DNA from 4 places in the uncultured Dysgonomonas sp. genome. Region 1 is predicted to be linked to each of the others. Evidence: riboswitches for the same ligand, from Rfam matches in the RefSeq annotation. Region 1 holds a riboswitch; each other region holds the start of a gene.
The links. Region 1 has a riboswitch for cobalamin ahead of QZL88_RS02575 (TonB-dependent receptor). Riboswitches for the same ligand answer to the same signal wherever they lie in the genome.
Positions count from the first base shown of each region.

Region 2: linked by a shared signal. The riboswitch ahead of pflB (formate C-acetyltransferase) and the one ahead of QZL88_RS02575 (TonB-dependent receptor) in region 1 are both predicted to bind cobalamin.
Region 3: linked by a shared signal. The riboswitch ahead of QZL88_RS09800 (anaerobic ribonucleoside triphosphate reductase) and the one ahead of QZL88_RS02575 (TonB-dependent receptor) in region 1 are both predicted to bind cobalamin.
Region 4: linked by a shared signal. The riboswitch ahead of QZL88_RS20540 (TonB-dependent receptor plug domain-containing protein) and the one ahead of QZL88_RS02575 (TonB-dependent receptor) in region 1 are both predicted to bind cobalamin.

Region 1 covers NZ_LT599032.1:587,687-591,663, reverse strand. Annotated here, with positions in the region: gene QZL88_RS02585 (DUF456 domain-containing protein) at 1-77, opposite strand, end outside; gene QZL88_RS02580 (cobyrinate a,c-diamide synthase) at 134-1,432, opposite strand; cobalamin riboswitch at 1,554-1,864, shown strand; gene QZL88_RS02575 (TonB-dependent receptor) at 1,915-3,977, shown strand, end outside.
Region 2 covers NZ_LT599032.1:2,384,994-2,388,970, forward strand. Annotated here, with positions in the region: gene QZL88_RS09800 (anaerobic ribonucleoside triphosphate reductase) at 1-206, shown strand, start outside; gene nrdG (anaerobic ribonucleoside-triphosphate reductase activating protein) at 199-762, shown strand; cobalamin riboswitch at 774-1,064, shown strand; gene pflB (formate C-acetyltransferase) at 1,267-3,498, shown strand; gene pflA (pyruvate formate-lyase-activating protein) at 3,557-3,977, shown strand, end outside.
Region 3 covers NZ_LT599032.1:2,381,791-2,384,619, forward strand. Annotated here, with positions in the region: gene QZL88_RS09795 (DUF2284 domain-containing protein) at 40-642, opposite strand; cobalamin riboswitch at 832-1,028, shown strand; gene QZL88_RS09800 (anaerobic ribonucleoside triphosphate reductase) at 1,202-2,829, shown strand, end outside.
Region 4 covers NZ_LT599032.1:5,079,875-5,083,851, forward strand. Annotated here, with positions in the region: gene QZL88_RS20535 (hybrid sensor histidine kinase/response regulator transcription factor) at 1-1,832, shown strand, start outside; cobalamin riboswitch at 1,941-2,239, shown strand; gene QZL88_RS20540 (TonB-dependent receptor plug domain-containing protein) at 2,389-3,977, shown strand, end outside.

The DNA.
Region 1 (3,977 bases):
ACGGGCACGATACAACCCACTATGCCCGTGATAATGAGAATTGCTCCTATTATGGTAAGAATGATATCGATAGCCATCTGTTATATATTTCTACAAATATAATAACTAAATAGATGCACAGGAGTCTCTTTTCTTAAAATATATCCATCAGATTGTCCATATCTGCCCAGTACAGATGCGTGTAACCTGCGATGACATTCTTATAGCGTAATAGTTTAGTATCTGTGGCTTGCCCTTTGGCTGTGTATTGTTGTACAACGCTTTGTTGTTCGCTATTTATTGTGGAGTAGTGAAATTCGTGTCCTTTCAGCGACAGACCATTATACTTGAATTGTCTGTAACCCAGTTTGAGCTTCATATTCTCCATTGTGGCTTTTTGGTCGAAAATGTTTACCATCGGGTATTCAGTACCATTCTCATGGGAGATAGATGAAGATAAGTACATCATACCTCCACATTCGGCGAGGACTTTACCTCCGGCTTCAACGTAATGGCGGATACTGTCCTGCATTGTCCGGTTATTACTTAATTCGCTAAGATATAACTCGGGGTATCCTCCGGGCAGGTAAATAAAATCGGATTCAGGTAATTGCTTGTCGGATAACGGGCTGAAGTAGGATACTGTGCCTAATCTTTTCAGGTATTCGATATTTTCATGGTACATGAAGTTGAATGCTGAATCTCGGGCAACACTTATTCTTAAACCTTGTAAGGGTACATTAGTTTCTTTTGTTACTTCTATATGCGGTTGTCTCCTTACTGTAATGGACAAGAGCTTATCTATATCTATATGCTTTTCTATCAGGTCAGCAGCCTTGTCCGCGAAATCATCGAAGCGGTATTGTTCGTCGATATTCAAACCCAGATGGCGGGATGGAATTTCTATATCAGTATTCTTGGGCAGATAGCCTAATGGTTCAAGTCCTACATCGTGACAGGCATCTTTTAGGAAATTATAGTGGCTTTCGGAAGCTACAAAATTGAAAATGACACCTGCGATATTCACCCTATCAGAGAAATTCTTGAAACCATAAAGCAGGGCCGCCGCCGAATAAGCCATCGACTTCGCATTCAGGACTAAAATGACAGGGATATCCAGTTTCTCCGCTATTTGCGCACTGCTTCCATTCATGCGGTCGTATCCGTCGAATAGTCCCATAACACCTTCGGTAATACAAACATCTTTACCCGATGAATATTTATTATACAAATTCTTTATATGGTTTTCAGACGATAGGAACAGGTCGAGATTGACTGATTCGGTTCCTGCTGCCAGGACATGATATTTGGTGTCTATATAGTCCGGTCCACATTTAAAAGGTTGTACACTCAGACCTCTGTTCCGGAGTGCCCTCAATAAACCTAAAGTAATTGTAGTTTTACCGGAACCGGACGCTATTGCCGAGATAAGGGAATGGGATGTATATGCCATGATTCTTCTTTTTCTTCAGCAAAAGTATAAAATATGAGATATGAAACCTGTATCGATATATAGAAAATAACATAGATGCAAATTATTTCCTTAAATACTTTTTTCTGATATTTAAAAAAATTAACTTTGCCGCCGCTAAGGTGATGTAAACAGACATCCGTCTTTTTACATAAAAGGGAATCCGGTTAAAGTCCGGAACAGTGCCCGCTACTGTAAGCTCTATTCAGTTAACAGTTAACAGTCATCGGTTAACAATGTTTCTGAAAAAAGTCTTTGAACAAGACCAAATACCACTGATTGAAAGTTATCGTGCATCAGTCAACTGTTATCAATTCTTTGTTAACTGTTAACTGCTCACTGTTAACTGAATGTCGGGAAGGCCGTTCAAAGATGGAGTAAGTCAGGAAACCTGCCTAGCATACAATAAATTAAATATTCTCGGGGCCAAGAATATAATTACTAACATTATACTTCGCATTTTAATGAGAAAAAAAGTATTGGTTACAGCCATCTTGTGCTGTATTGTAAACATGGCATTTGCCCAAATGACCTTAAAGGGAAAAGTCGTGGATGAAAATGAGAAACCTGTTGCGGGTGCCAGTGTATGGATCGAATATACCACACTGGGAACTTCGACGGACGAGAACGGAGAGTTTAGTTTGCAGAGAGTACCCGAAGGCAAACACAGATTAAGAGCATCGACACTCGACTACAATGGAGCTAAGATTGATATTGCATCTTCCTGCGAAGATATCTTATTCGTCTTAAAAAAATCCCCACTAAAACTTAATGAAGTAGTAGTTACAGGTACAGGTACGCACAACAGATTAAAGAATACCCCTGTAGCAATGGATATGATAACCAAAAAGGAACTGGAGAATATAAATGTCCCTACATTCGAAAATGCCATGATGTCCATCAGTCCATCCTTCTCTTTCATGACTAACGCTATGGGTTCGTATATGCAGATGAACGGATTAAGCAATCGTTACATCCTTGTATTGGTAGATGGAAAGAAACTGGCAGGAGATGTATCGGGTAATACAGACCTGTCGCGGATAAATATGAAGAATGTAAAGCGTATAGAGGTGTTGAAAGGTGCTGCATCTGCATTATATGGATCCGAGGCAATGGGAGGGGTTATCAATATTATCACTGAGAATCCTAAAGAATCCATCTATATAACATCCGATACCCGCTATGCCGAATATGGCCAATTTTCGCAGGCTATAAACGCTGATGTGAATTACAAATGGCTGTCCTCATCAACTTCTTTTCAGCGCAACCAAAGCGATGGCTGGCAGTTGAACACACAGGAAACATCGGGAGATAAGTTGATAGATACTGATAAAATGGCTGTGAACACGAATTATTCTGATGTGGTGAGTCAGAAATTCACAGTAAAGCCGGCTAAATCTCTAAGCATATACGCAGAAGGAAGCCTCTATGACAAGAAGCTGAAAAGACCAGTATCGTCATATGCGTATAATATGAAATATGAAGATTACAATATAGGAGCGGGAGCAAGGTATATGCTTAAAGATCTGGCTGTAATTACATTGGACTTATATACTGACAATTTTGAATATTACCGTGAATACATCAAGGATGATGGAAATTATAAAAACGGAGAAGAATCGAAAGAAAGAAGACAGAAATACTATGATGCCAATCTGAAAGGCATATTCAATTTAGGAAAGTACAATCGTCTTTCGGTAGGAACGCAATACCAGTTGGACTATATCGAAAGCCAGTCGGATACAAAAGACGGTTCGAGAGATGTATATACATATTCGGTATATGCGCAGGATGAGATAAAGCTGCTGGATAGCAAACTGCAATTCGTGCCGGGATTCCGCTATGTTTATAATGAAGCTTTCGGTAACAGGCTTACGCCAAAGTTGTCGGGAATGTATTCACTCGATCATTTCAATTTCAGGGCATCTTATTCAGCCGGATTCCGCGCTCCTGATATGAAAGAACTATATACAAGGACTATAACACGTTCTACTTTAAGCCTTGGTAATTCCGATTTGAAACCGGAATCATCCAACTATTACTCACTCAATACTGAATACCACAACGATTTTCTGACAGTTTCTGTTACAGGGTATATTAACCGGATAAAGAATATTATCCAGACAAGGGATGTTACCGAAACGATAACTGAAGACGAAAAGAATGAAGGGATAAAGAAAAAACAGGTATACACCAATTCATCCAGAGCTCGTGTAAACGGATTCGAAACCTCCGTGAATTCATATCTCGGAGCAGGACTGAGTATAGGGTTGGGCTACAGTTATGTAAATTCCAAGGATTACGATACAGGTAAGCCGTTGGTACGTTCCAGCAAGCATATTGGTACAGGAAATGTAAACTGGAATAAAAAATGGTGGATTGTAGATTCGAACATAAACTTTAACGGACGGATACAGAGCAGCCGTTATATGGGAGATAAAGATCCTGCGCGCGCATATAATCAATGGAATCTGGCTACCCGCCATCGTTTGAAGAATTTCAACGGTTTTGTTGTAGAACCGGGCTT
Region 2 (3,977 bases), 1.8 Mb from region 1:
TTGGCTATGCTTCGGTGAACCACAACCGGAACCGTTGCCTGAAATGCGGATACGAAAATGCTGCTACACAGATAAATGAGTGCCCTCGTTGCGGAAGTATGCAGATAGACCGTCTGCAACGCATAACAGGCTATCTGGTAGGTACTACCGATAGATGGAATAGTGCAAAACTAGCCGAACTTAACGACCGCATTGTCCATGAATAATAATATATCGATACTGAATATCATACGCGACACGACTGTAGATGGCCCCGGATTCCGGACTGCCATCTACGCTGCCGGATGCACACACCTTTGCAAAGGGTGCCACAATCCCCATTCGTGGAATATTGAGCACGGTAAAACATATCCTATCGATAATTTATTGGAGGAAATTAAAGAATCGGAGTTTGCGAATGTGACTTTTACAGGAGGTGATCCCTTTATGCAGGTAGAAGGGTTTACAGAACTGGCCCGACGGATCAAATCTGAAACAGATAAAGATATCTGGTGTTACACCGGGTATATATATGAGCAAATCATAAGGTCAGAAAGGCTATCCCGGATACTTCCCTATATAGATGTACTTGTAGACGGGCGATATGTTGAATCACTGAAAGACGAATCCCTTATCTTCAGAGGCAGCAGCAACCAACGGTTAATCGATGTCGAAAAATCATTAAAAAGTGCAACGGTCGTTATTTGGAATAATCGCCGTATAGAATTATCGCATATACATATGCAAAATAAATTTTCTACTGCCAGTCATATAGCTATTTAAGATAAAATAGCTACCTTTGTCACGGTTTTGGTGTCATCCTTTATGTTCTTGAAGGATGGTGAAAAGGGAACCGGGTGAGAATCCCGGGCAGACCCGCTGCTGTAAGCTCTTTTCAGTGAACTGTTAATACTAATCACTGATATTTTTGAACAAAACTTATAGCCACTGATTAACAGCCATCGATCATCAGTTATTCGTTATCATTTTTGTTAACTGTTAACTGCTCACTGTTGACTGAATATTGGGAAGGCGATTCAAAAACGGAGTAAGCCAGAAGACCTGCCAGAATTGATCAATTAAAAAGCTTTCGGGAAATAAGGCTTGAGAACCATAAAAAGATTCTCTCACTACAAGGTGAGGATTTATTATTATTTTTTCTGTTTCCTTAAGTTCCGAGAGCCATGTTTATTCTTTTTTAGAAGAAATTGGGCATGCTTTTTGTGATTTATATATGTGTCCAGTTTTAGATTATTGAAACGCCAAATTGAATTTAAATAATAACAAATGGAAGCATATAAAGATTTTAAAGGAACCAAGTGGAAAGAAAAAATCGAAGTAAATGATTTTATCTTAAAAAATTATACAGAATATACAGGGGACGAGTCTTTCCTGGAAGACGCAACAGAAGCTACTACAAAGCTATGGGATAAGCTAAGCGAGATGTTCAAGGTAGAAAAAGAAAAAGGTGTGTATGATGCCGAAACTAAAATCCCTTCACAGATCGATGCTTATGGTGCTGGCTATATCGACAAAGATCTGGAAAAAATAGTAGGTGTACAGGCCGACAAACCTCTCAAAAGGGCCATCTTTCCTAACGGAGGCCTCCGCATGGTACAGCAAAGCCTTGAAGAATACGGCTACAAACTGGATCCCGTTACAACAGAAATATTCTCAAAATATCGTAAAACTCATAACGAAGGAGTATTTTCGGCATATACCGACAGTATCCGCCGCGCCAGAAGCAACGGCTTATTAACGGGCCTACCCGATGCATACGGACGTGGTCGTATTATCGGAGACTATCGCCGTATCGCACTCTATGGCGTAGACCGGCTGATTGCAGAACGTGATAAGCGTTACAAGGAATGTGATCCTATCGTTATGACAGATGATTTGATCCGTCTTCGTGAGGAATTGAATTCACAGATTCAGGCATTGAAGGCATTGAAACGCATGGCTGCTGATTATGGGTTCGATATTTCAAATCCCGCAACTAATGCACAGGAAGCTATCCAGTGGACATACTTTGGATATCTGGGTGCCATTAAAGACCAGAATGGCGCAGCAATGAGTCTGGGGCGTGTAACCACATTCCTCGACATTTATATCGAACGGGATTTGAAGGAAGGCGTTATCACAGAGAAAGAAGCTCAGGAGATGATCGACCATTTTGTGATGAAACTCCGCATTGTTCGCTTCCTTCGTACAAATGAATATAATGAACTATTCTCAGGAGATCCTGTTTGGGTGACTGAATCTATCGGAGGTATGACAAATAACGGGCGCACGATGGTAACCAAAAACAGTTACCGTATGTTGCACACCCTGTACAATTTAGGTCCTGCACCGGAACCGAATCTTACAATCCTGTGGAGCGACCGCTTACCCGAAGCATGGAAAAAATATTGCGCGAAAGTATCTATCGACACATCTTCTCTCCAATACGAAAATGACGACCTTATGCGTCCGCAATTGGGAGATGACTACGGTATCGCATGTTGTGTATCGCCAATGCGTATCGGACAGCAGATGCAGTTCTTCGGAGCACGTGCCAACCTGCCTAAAGCATTGCTTTATACTATTAACGGAGGTAAGGATGAGAAAACAAAAGCTCAGGTATTGCCAAAACACTGGGTAGAAAAGATTTCGGGCGATTATCTTGAGTTTGATGAAGTATGGGAAAAATTTGACCGTACTCTCGACTGGGTTGCCGAAACTTATGTGAAAGCACTGAATATTATCCACTATATGCACGATAAATACTCTTACGAAGCTCTCGAAATGGCTCTGCATGATGTAGATATTGTACGCACACAAGCCTTTGGTGTATCCGGCCTATCTATTATCGCAGACTCGTTTGCCGCTATTAAATATGGAAGAGTACGTATTGTTAGGGATGCTGACGGAGATGCGGTAGATTATATACAGGAAAAAGATTATGTTCCTTTCGGAAACAATGACGATAATACAGACCAGTTTGCCATAGATATCGTAGAAACGTTTATGAAAAAAATCCGTAAACGCAAGATGTATAAAGATGCAATCCCTACTCAATCGGTATTGACGATCACATCGAATGTCGTTTATGGAAAGAAAACGGGAAATACGCCTGACGGACGCCGCGATGGTACTCCTTTTGCACCGGGTGCTAATCCAATGCACGGACGCGATACCAGAGGAGCAGTAGCATCATTGTCGTCTGTTGCTAAACTTCCGTTTGAGCATGCAAACGATGGTATATCTTATACATTCGCCATTACTCCAAGTACACTGGGCAAGAACCGCGAGGAAGAAGCTCAGAACCTTGCAGGATTGATGGATGGATACTTCTTACAAACAGGCCATCACCTGAATGTAAATGTGTTCGACCGTCAACTACTGGTGGATGCAATGGAACACCCTGAGAAATACCCTCAATTAACAATACGGGTATCGGGTTACGCGGTTAATTTCACCAAGCTGACTAAAGAACAGCAGCTGGATGTTATCAACAGAACAATCACAACTACTTTTTAAGTCCATATACAGCTAATAAATCAGGCAGTTAGAAATTTTCTGCCTGATTTTCTTCAATATGAAAGGTCATATTCACTCCCTTGAAACATTCGGCACCAAGGACGGGCCGGGCATCCGCTTTGTATTCTTTATGCAGGGTTGCCCTTTGCGTTGCCTCTATTGTCACAACCCCGATACATGGAAGCCAAATGAAGGGAAATATGAACTAACACCTCAACAGGCTTTAGACGAAGTAATGAAGGTGAAAGCATTTGTAAAAGGAGGTGTCACCGTTTCGGGCGGAGAACCTATGCTTCAACCGGAATTTGTATTGGAATTATTCAAACTGTGTAAAGCCGCTAACATACACACAGCCATCGATACGTCAGGATTTTTATTCAACGACAAGACGAAGGAGATCCTTACCTATACCGATCTTGTCTTATTGGATATCAAGCATATAAATCCCGATAAATATAAAGAACTAACAGCAAGGCCTC
Region 3 (2,829 bases), 1.8 Mb from region 1:
ATTTTGAGATTATGAGAACAATTTTTCCGTATTCTTTAATTAATTATGAGGAAAACATTCTTTTATATCCTGATTATCAATACTATAATTCGTAAAGAAACCACTAACCAGAGTCAGATATTCAGGCAATAATCCGTTATTGCTCCATTTAAGTTCAATGTGAAGTAAATCCGTTGTCGTTTTCGCGATATCAAAGCCAAAAGATTCTAATGAGTGACGTATTTTATCAGGATAGCGGCATAGTTGCCCTTTAATCCGTGTACAATCGTTATCGGGACAGAGATGGCAAGTACCCGCAAAGAATGCTTTACTATCCGGATACTTAGATTCGAGCTTCAATAGCTGCTTATCTAGTTCGTGCCTTACATCAGCAATGATCCCAGCACCTGTCCGACGGCTTATTTCAGCCTCCACACATTTCAACCGTACATTTTCCGAGAGACTTATCTTCGTTCCTATAATATATACGCTTTCATAGCCGGATAGATAACCATCCATATCGAAATCATAGGGAGGACATGCCCAGCAATTATTATACTTATTGCATTGTTTGCAGAATACGATAAACTTACTTACATCCCTGTAATTTGTTATATAATCCGTTGCAGAAATATTCGATACAAAATTATTTATCAAGTACATCCTTTTATTAAAAAAGTTTTCAACAAAGGTATATTTATTTAAATCAATCATACCATTTAGAAAACTTTTCAACAATACCCAAAATTTATTTAGCTGATAATATGAAACTTAAAATTAGTTTTGGAAAACTTCAGTATTATTTTAAGATAAATAAATCTCATTTCTGAAAACCATATAAAAAAATAATTTACCTTTGTTGTCATATACGGTTCTGAAATAAAATCGGATGAAAAGGGAATCAGGTGTAAGTCCTGAACTATCCCCGTAGCTGTAAATTTCAAGAAAAAGCGAGGCTCTCACGCCACTGATTAACAGACAACTGAATATTGGGAAGGCGCCTAGCAGAGAAATGAGTCAGAAGACCTGCCGTGTATACATTCGTAGCTTTCGGGAGAAAAGCGATAGAATAGGATATGCGGTGACTTTACATCATTAATCTCTCTTCGCCTATTTTGCTCTCTTTCCCCGTCAGTTACATTGAAACAATGTATCATTAATTAACAATTGACTACGCGAAAGCGGGTCGAATACTTTCTTTTACTTATAACATAATACAACCATGATCCAGACAGTTGTAAAAAGAGACGGACGCATCGTCGGCTTCAATGAAGAAAAGATAATGGCAGCCATTCGCAAAGCCATGTTACACACCGAACAAGGAGAAGACTCTTCCCTGATAAGACGCATCACGGATTTTGTTTCTTGCCAGGGAAACGAACAAATGACTGTAGAACAAATTCAGGACATGGTAGAGGTGGAGCTGATGAAAAGCCCACGCAAAGAAGCCGCCAAGAAATATATCGCTTACCGCGATCAGCGGAGTATTGCCCGAAAAGCCAAGACCCGCGACATGTTTCTCGAAATCATAGAAACCAAATCGAACGATATCACACGCGAAAACGCCAATATGAACGCCGATACCCCGGCAGGAATGATGATGAAATTCGCGAGTGAAACAACCAAGCCTTTTGTCGACGACTACTTGCTGCTGCCGGAAGTAAAAGAAGCCGTCCGCCGAAATTATTTACATATTCATGACAAGGATTATTATCCGACCAAAAGCCTCACCTGCGTACAACACCCGCTAGATAAGATACTTCAACATGGATTCAATGCCGGACATGGCGAATCACGCCCTGCTAAACGTATTGAAACTGCAAGCATGCTCGGCTGTATATCTATGGAAACAGCCCAGAATGAAATGCATGGCGGTCAATCCATCCCTGCTTTCGATTTTTATCTGGCACCTTTTGTCAGGCGCAGCTTTATTGAAGAGATAAAAGTGCTGGAACAGATAAACGGACTTGACTACAAACACCTTTACGAAACACCGATAGAAGATTACCTATCAAAAAATTTGACAGGATTACAGGGTGACGAAAAAATTGTCCAGCATGCCATAAACCGTACTGTGAGTCGTGTACATCAGTCGATGGAAGCCTTCATCCACAACATGAACACCATACACTCCCGGGGAGGCAACCAGGTGGTATTCAGCTCTATCAATTATGGAACGGATACTTCTGCCGAAGGAAGGTGCATCATGCGGGAACTGTTAATCAGCACAGATGAAGGCGTGGGCAACGGAGTAACAGCCATTTTCCCGATACAGATATGGAAAAAGAAGCGGGGAGTAAGCTATTTACCAACAGACCGGAATTACGATTTATACCAACTGGCATGCAAGGTGAGTGCGCATCGTTTCTTCCCTAACTTCCTGAATCTGGACGCGACATTCAACCAACATGAAGAATGGAATGAGAACGATCCCCGCCGCTTTGAGTACGAGGTGGCAACAATGGGCTGCCGTACCCGTGTATTCGAAAACCGCTTTGGAAAGAAAACTTCGGTAGGCAGAGGCAATCTTTCTTTCTCTACACTCAATCTGGTACGCATTGCACTAGAATGCAGAAACATAGAAAACGAGAAGGAAAGAATCGTCTGTTTTTACAGGCAACTGGATCAGATGCTCGATCTGGCCGCTCTCCAATTACATCGCCGCTTCGAATTTCAAAAGACAGCTGCTCCCAAACAGTTTCCGTTACTTATGTCGGTGCTGTGGGAAGGATGCGAACAACTGGCAGGCGAGGATACGATAGAGAAAGTTATCAATCAGGGTACATTGGGCATAGGTTTCATCGGGCTTGCCGAGGCTTTGGTCGCCCTCATCGGCAAGCACCACGGAGA
Region 4 (3,977 bases), 4.5 Mb from region 1:
GGTTATCTACAAACGAAAGTTATACAATAAATTATCCCAATGTCAGACCCGGAAAATATAACTTTAGATTGAAGCTGCCGGAAGTCTCTGATGCTGACCTGATATATCTGCCGATAGAGATTTTACCGCCTTGGTGGGAATCTAACCTTGCATACTGTTTCTATTTGGCTTTCGTTGTGCTTGTGGTATATGGAACCTATAAATATCTGTCAAAGCAAAATATGCTCAAAGCAAGGCAACGCCTGAGGCTTTACGAACAAGAGAAAGAAAGAGAAGTGTATACTGCTAAAATAGACTTTTTCACAGACATCGCGCATGAGATACGTACTCCGTTGACGCTAATCAAGTCACCTCTGGAAAATATCATAAAAAATAAGGATGTATCTGATGATATGAGAGACGATCTGGAAGTAATTGATAAAAATGCGAATCGGTTACAGGACTTGACAAATCAGCTTCTCGATTTTAGGAAAATAGAGAAACAACGCTTCCATTTAACCTTTGCCCGCTATGATATAATTAAGCTTATAAATGATGTGCTGGTTCGATTTAATCAGGTTATAAAATTAAAAAACATACTATTAAATATTGAATTACCATCCGAACCGTTTTATGCCTATGTAGATAAGGAATCGGTAACCAAAATTATAAGTAATTTATTAACTAATGCAATTAAAAATACCGATACTTACATCACTGTTGAGCTTCACAGAGAAAGTATAAAAGAAGAAGGTTGTTTTGATCTGGTAGTAAAAAATGACGGGGAAATTATTCCGGCTAACCAAAGGGAAGAGATATTTAAACCTTTTGTTCAATACAAAAGTACGGCTTCGGCATTGAAAGCCGGAACAGGACTTGGGCTGACATTATCCCGCTCACTGGCCGAATTACATCAGGGCTTTCTTGCGATGGACACTGTAGACGATGCAAACAGTTTTCGTCTCACAATTCCATTATTGCAGGAATGGGTGAATAAAAATGATGGCACTGTCAGGGAAAATTTATCAATCCCCAATTATCAGTATTCGGCAGAAGATGAACGTAAGCAAATTAATATTTTGATTGTAGAAGACGATCTGGATTTATTGGCATACATTTCCAAGTTGCTATCTCCCTATTATAATATACTTACCGCTACTGATGGCATCAAGGCTCTGGAAGTGCTCGAAAAAGAGATTGTTAATCTCATTATAACCGATATAATGATGCCTAATATAGATGGATATGAATTGTGTAAAGACATTAGAATGAACCTCTTTTTTAGCCATATTCCAATAGTTTTTCTCTCTGCTAAAAATTCTTTATCATCTAAAATCGAGGGTTTAGATTCCGGCGCGGATGCCTATATTGAAAAACCGTTTTCGAATGAATTCCTGATGGCGACAGTCTCAAATTTACTGGCAAACAGAAATAAGATGATCGAGGCCTTTAAGCGTTCGGCATATACATCAATAAGTGAAACTGCATTTTCTAAAACGGATGAAGCCTTTATGAAGACAGTCAACAAAGTGATTGAAGAAAATCTGGGAAATCCTGAGTTTAGCCAAGATGATTTTGCTGCGGCATTAAATATGAGTAAATCAAGTTTGTACAGAAAAACAAAAGGATTATTTGATGTTTCGCCAAACGATTTTATTCGTATCAAAAGGATAAAAAAGGCAGCACAGTTATTTGATCAGAAAGAAGACAGTGTATCGGAAGTATGTTATACTGTCGGATTTAGTTCTCCATCGTATTTCTCAAAATGTTTTTATCGTCAGTTCAATTTAACGCCTAAAGAATATATTGATGCGGTTTCCTCGAGGTCTAAGTTGAATTCAGATCAGGAATAAAAAATTAACAAACCTCTGATTATCTCATATTCAATAAATAAATCAGGGTCTAATGTTAATTATTGAAACTGCTCTTCATCAAGGTTCTTTATTTAAATAATATTAATATCTTTGCACTCAGATTTTGGTGTCATGTTTCCGTATCCTCGGAAAAATGATGAAAAGGGAATCAGGTGTAAGTCCTGAACAGACCCGCTGCTGTAAGCTCTATTCAGTAAACAGTTAACAATGTTTCTGAAAAAAGTCTTCGAACAATACCAAATACCACTGATTGACAGTAATCAGTCTTCAGTCAACCGTTATCAATCTTATTGTTAACTGTTCACTGTTCACTGTTCACTGAATGTTGGGAAGGGCGTTCAAAGATGGAGTAAGTCAGAAGACCTGCCAAGGTTGATTAGTTTAAAGCTTTCGGGAAATAAAGCTGAAGAACACTGAAAAGGAATCAATCTTTTACGCTGGCGTTGTCTGACTTACTATACTGATTTCCTATTCACTCAATCTTCATACGACTTATTTTCAGTAAGCTATTTGATAATATTCTTATTAGCTTGAAATGTCATTTTCCAAGTCGAAGAAAAGGATTTTAATTATTATCCTATCAAACGTATGCTTGATTTCTTTTGCCCAGAACAAGCTGGATAGTATACAGTTGTTGAACGAAGTTGTTGTGTCCGCACGGGTTATTCAAACGGAAATTGTCCCCGTGCAAACCTTGTCAGGGACGTTGCTTGAAAATCTGAGTGCCCATTCCGTAGCCGATGCCATGCGATACTTCTCGGGCGTACAACTCAAAGACTACGGCGGTGTGGGAGGCCTCAAGACTGTAAATATCCGTAGTATGGGCAGCCAGCATGTAGGAGTATTCTATGACGGTATAGAAATCGGAAACCCACAGAATGGCGTTGTTGATTTAGGCAGGTTTTCACTGGACAATATGGAGGCGATATCCCTCTATAACGGACAGAAGAGCGCCATATTCCAGCCGGCTAAAGATTATGCGTCCGCAAGTTCCATCTATATGACGACAAAATCTCCGGAATTCAGGCAGGGTCGGAGATACGGCCTCAAAGCGGCATTCAAGACCGGAGCTTTCGACCTTGTTAATCCCTCTGTCCTGTGGCATCAGAAACTATCCGAAAATGTATCCGGTTCCCTCAATGCCGAATATATCCATTCTTCGGGCAGATATAAATTCAAGCGTGCGGTAGTAAATAATATGGATGACCGGGGCGGTTATGATACGACCGAGGTAAGGAAAAACGGCGATATAAATGTTTTTCGTATCGAACATGCCCTGTTTGGGAAGATCAAAGACGGAGAATGGAAAACCCGTTCTTATTTCTATACATCCGAACGCGGCTATCCGGGAGCCGATATAAAAAAGCCCGACGTATACGCCCATGAAGACAGGCAGTGGGATAAGAATTTCTTCTTTCAGTCCTCCCTCAAAAAGAACGTATCGGCGACATACAGCACATTGCTATCAACCAAATATGCATATGACTATATACACTACATAGCCGGCCCTTATCCCGGCCCCGAACTGGATAATAAATATATGCTCCATGAAGCCTATCTCTCGTCTGCCAATTTGTTCAATATATTACCTTTTTGGAGCGCCAATGTTTCTGCCGATTTTATGTGGAATAAGATGAACTCCAATATGCGGGAATTTATTTATCCACAACGTTATTCCGGATGGGTAGCTGCTGCGACGTCTCTCTATTTCGACCGTTTCAAATTGCAGGCCAGCTTATTGGCTTCTTACATCCATGACAATACCAAAGAAGAGAAAAAAGAGATACAGCGCGATTGGGATAAATATACCCCGGCTATCATTGCTTCGTGGCAACCGTTCGATGCCCATGATTTTCATCTGAGAGCCTTTTATAAAGACATTTTCCGTATGCCTACCTTCAGCGAAATGCATCTCGCGTACATGGGCAGCTTATCTTCTTTTCTTAAACCCGAATATACAAAACAATACAATATCGGGATAACCTATTCACATCCCGTTACCCGCTCTTTAAATATAGGAGGGCAGGTCGACGCCTATCATAACAGAATAACCGATAAGCTGGTTGCGATTCCCGGTGGAGTCAATTTCAGGTGGACGATGAAAAACATCGGGTTAGTAAAGAT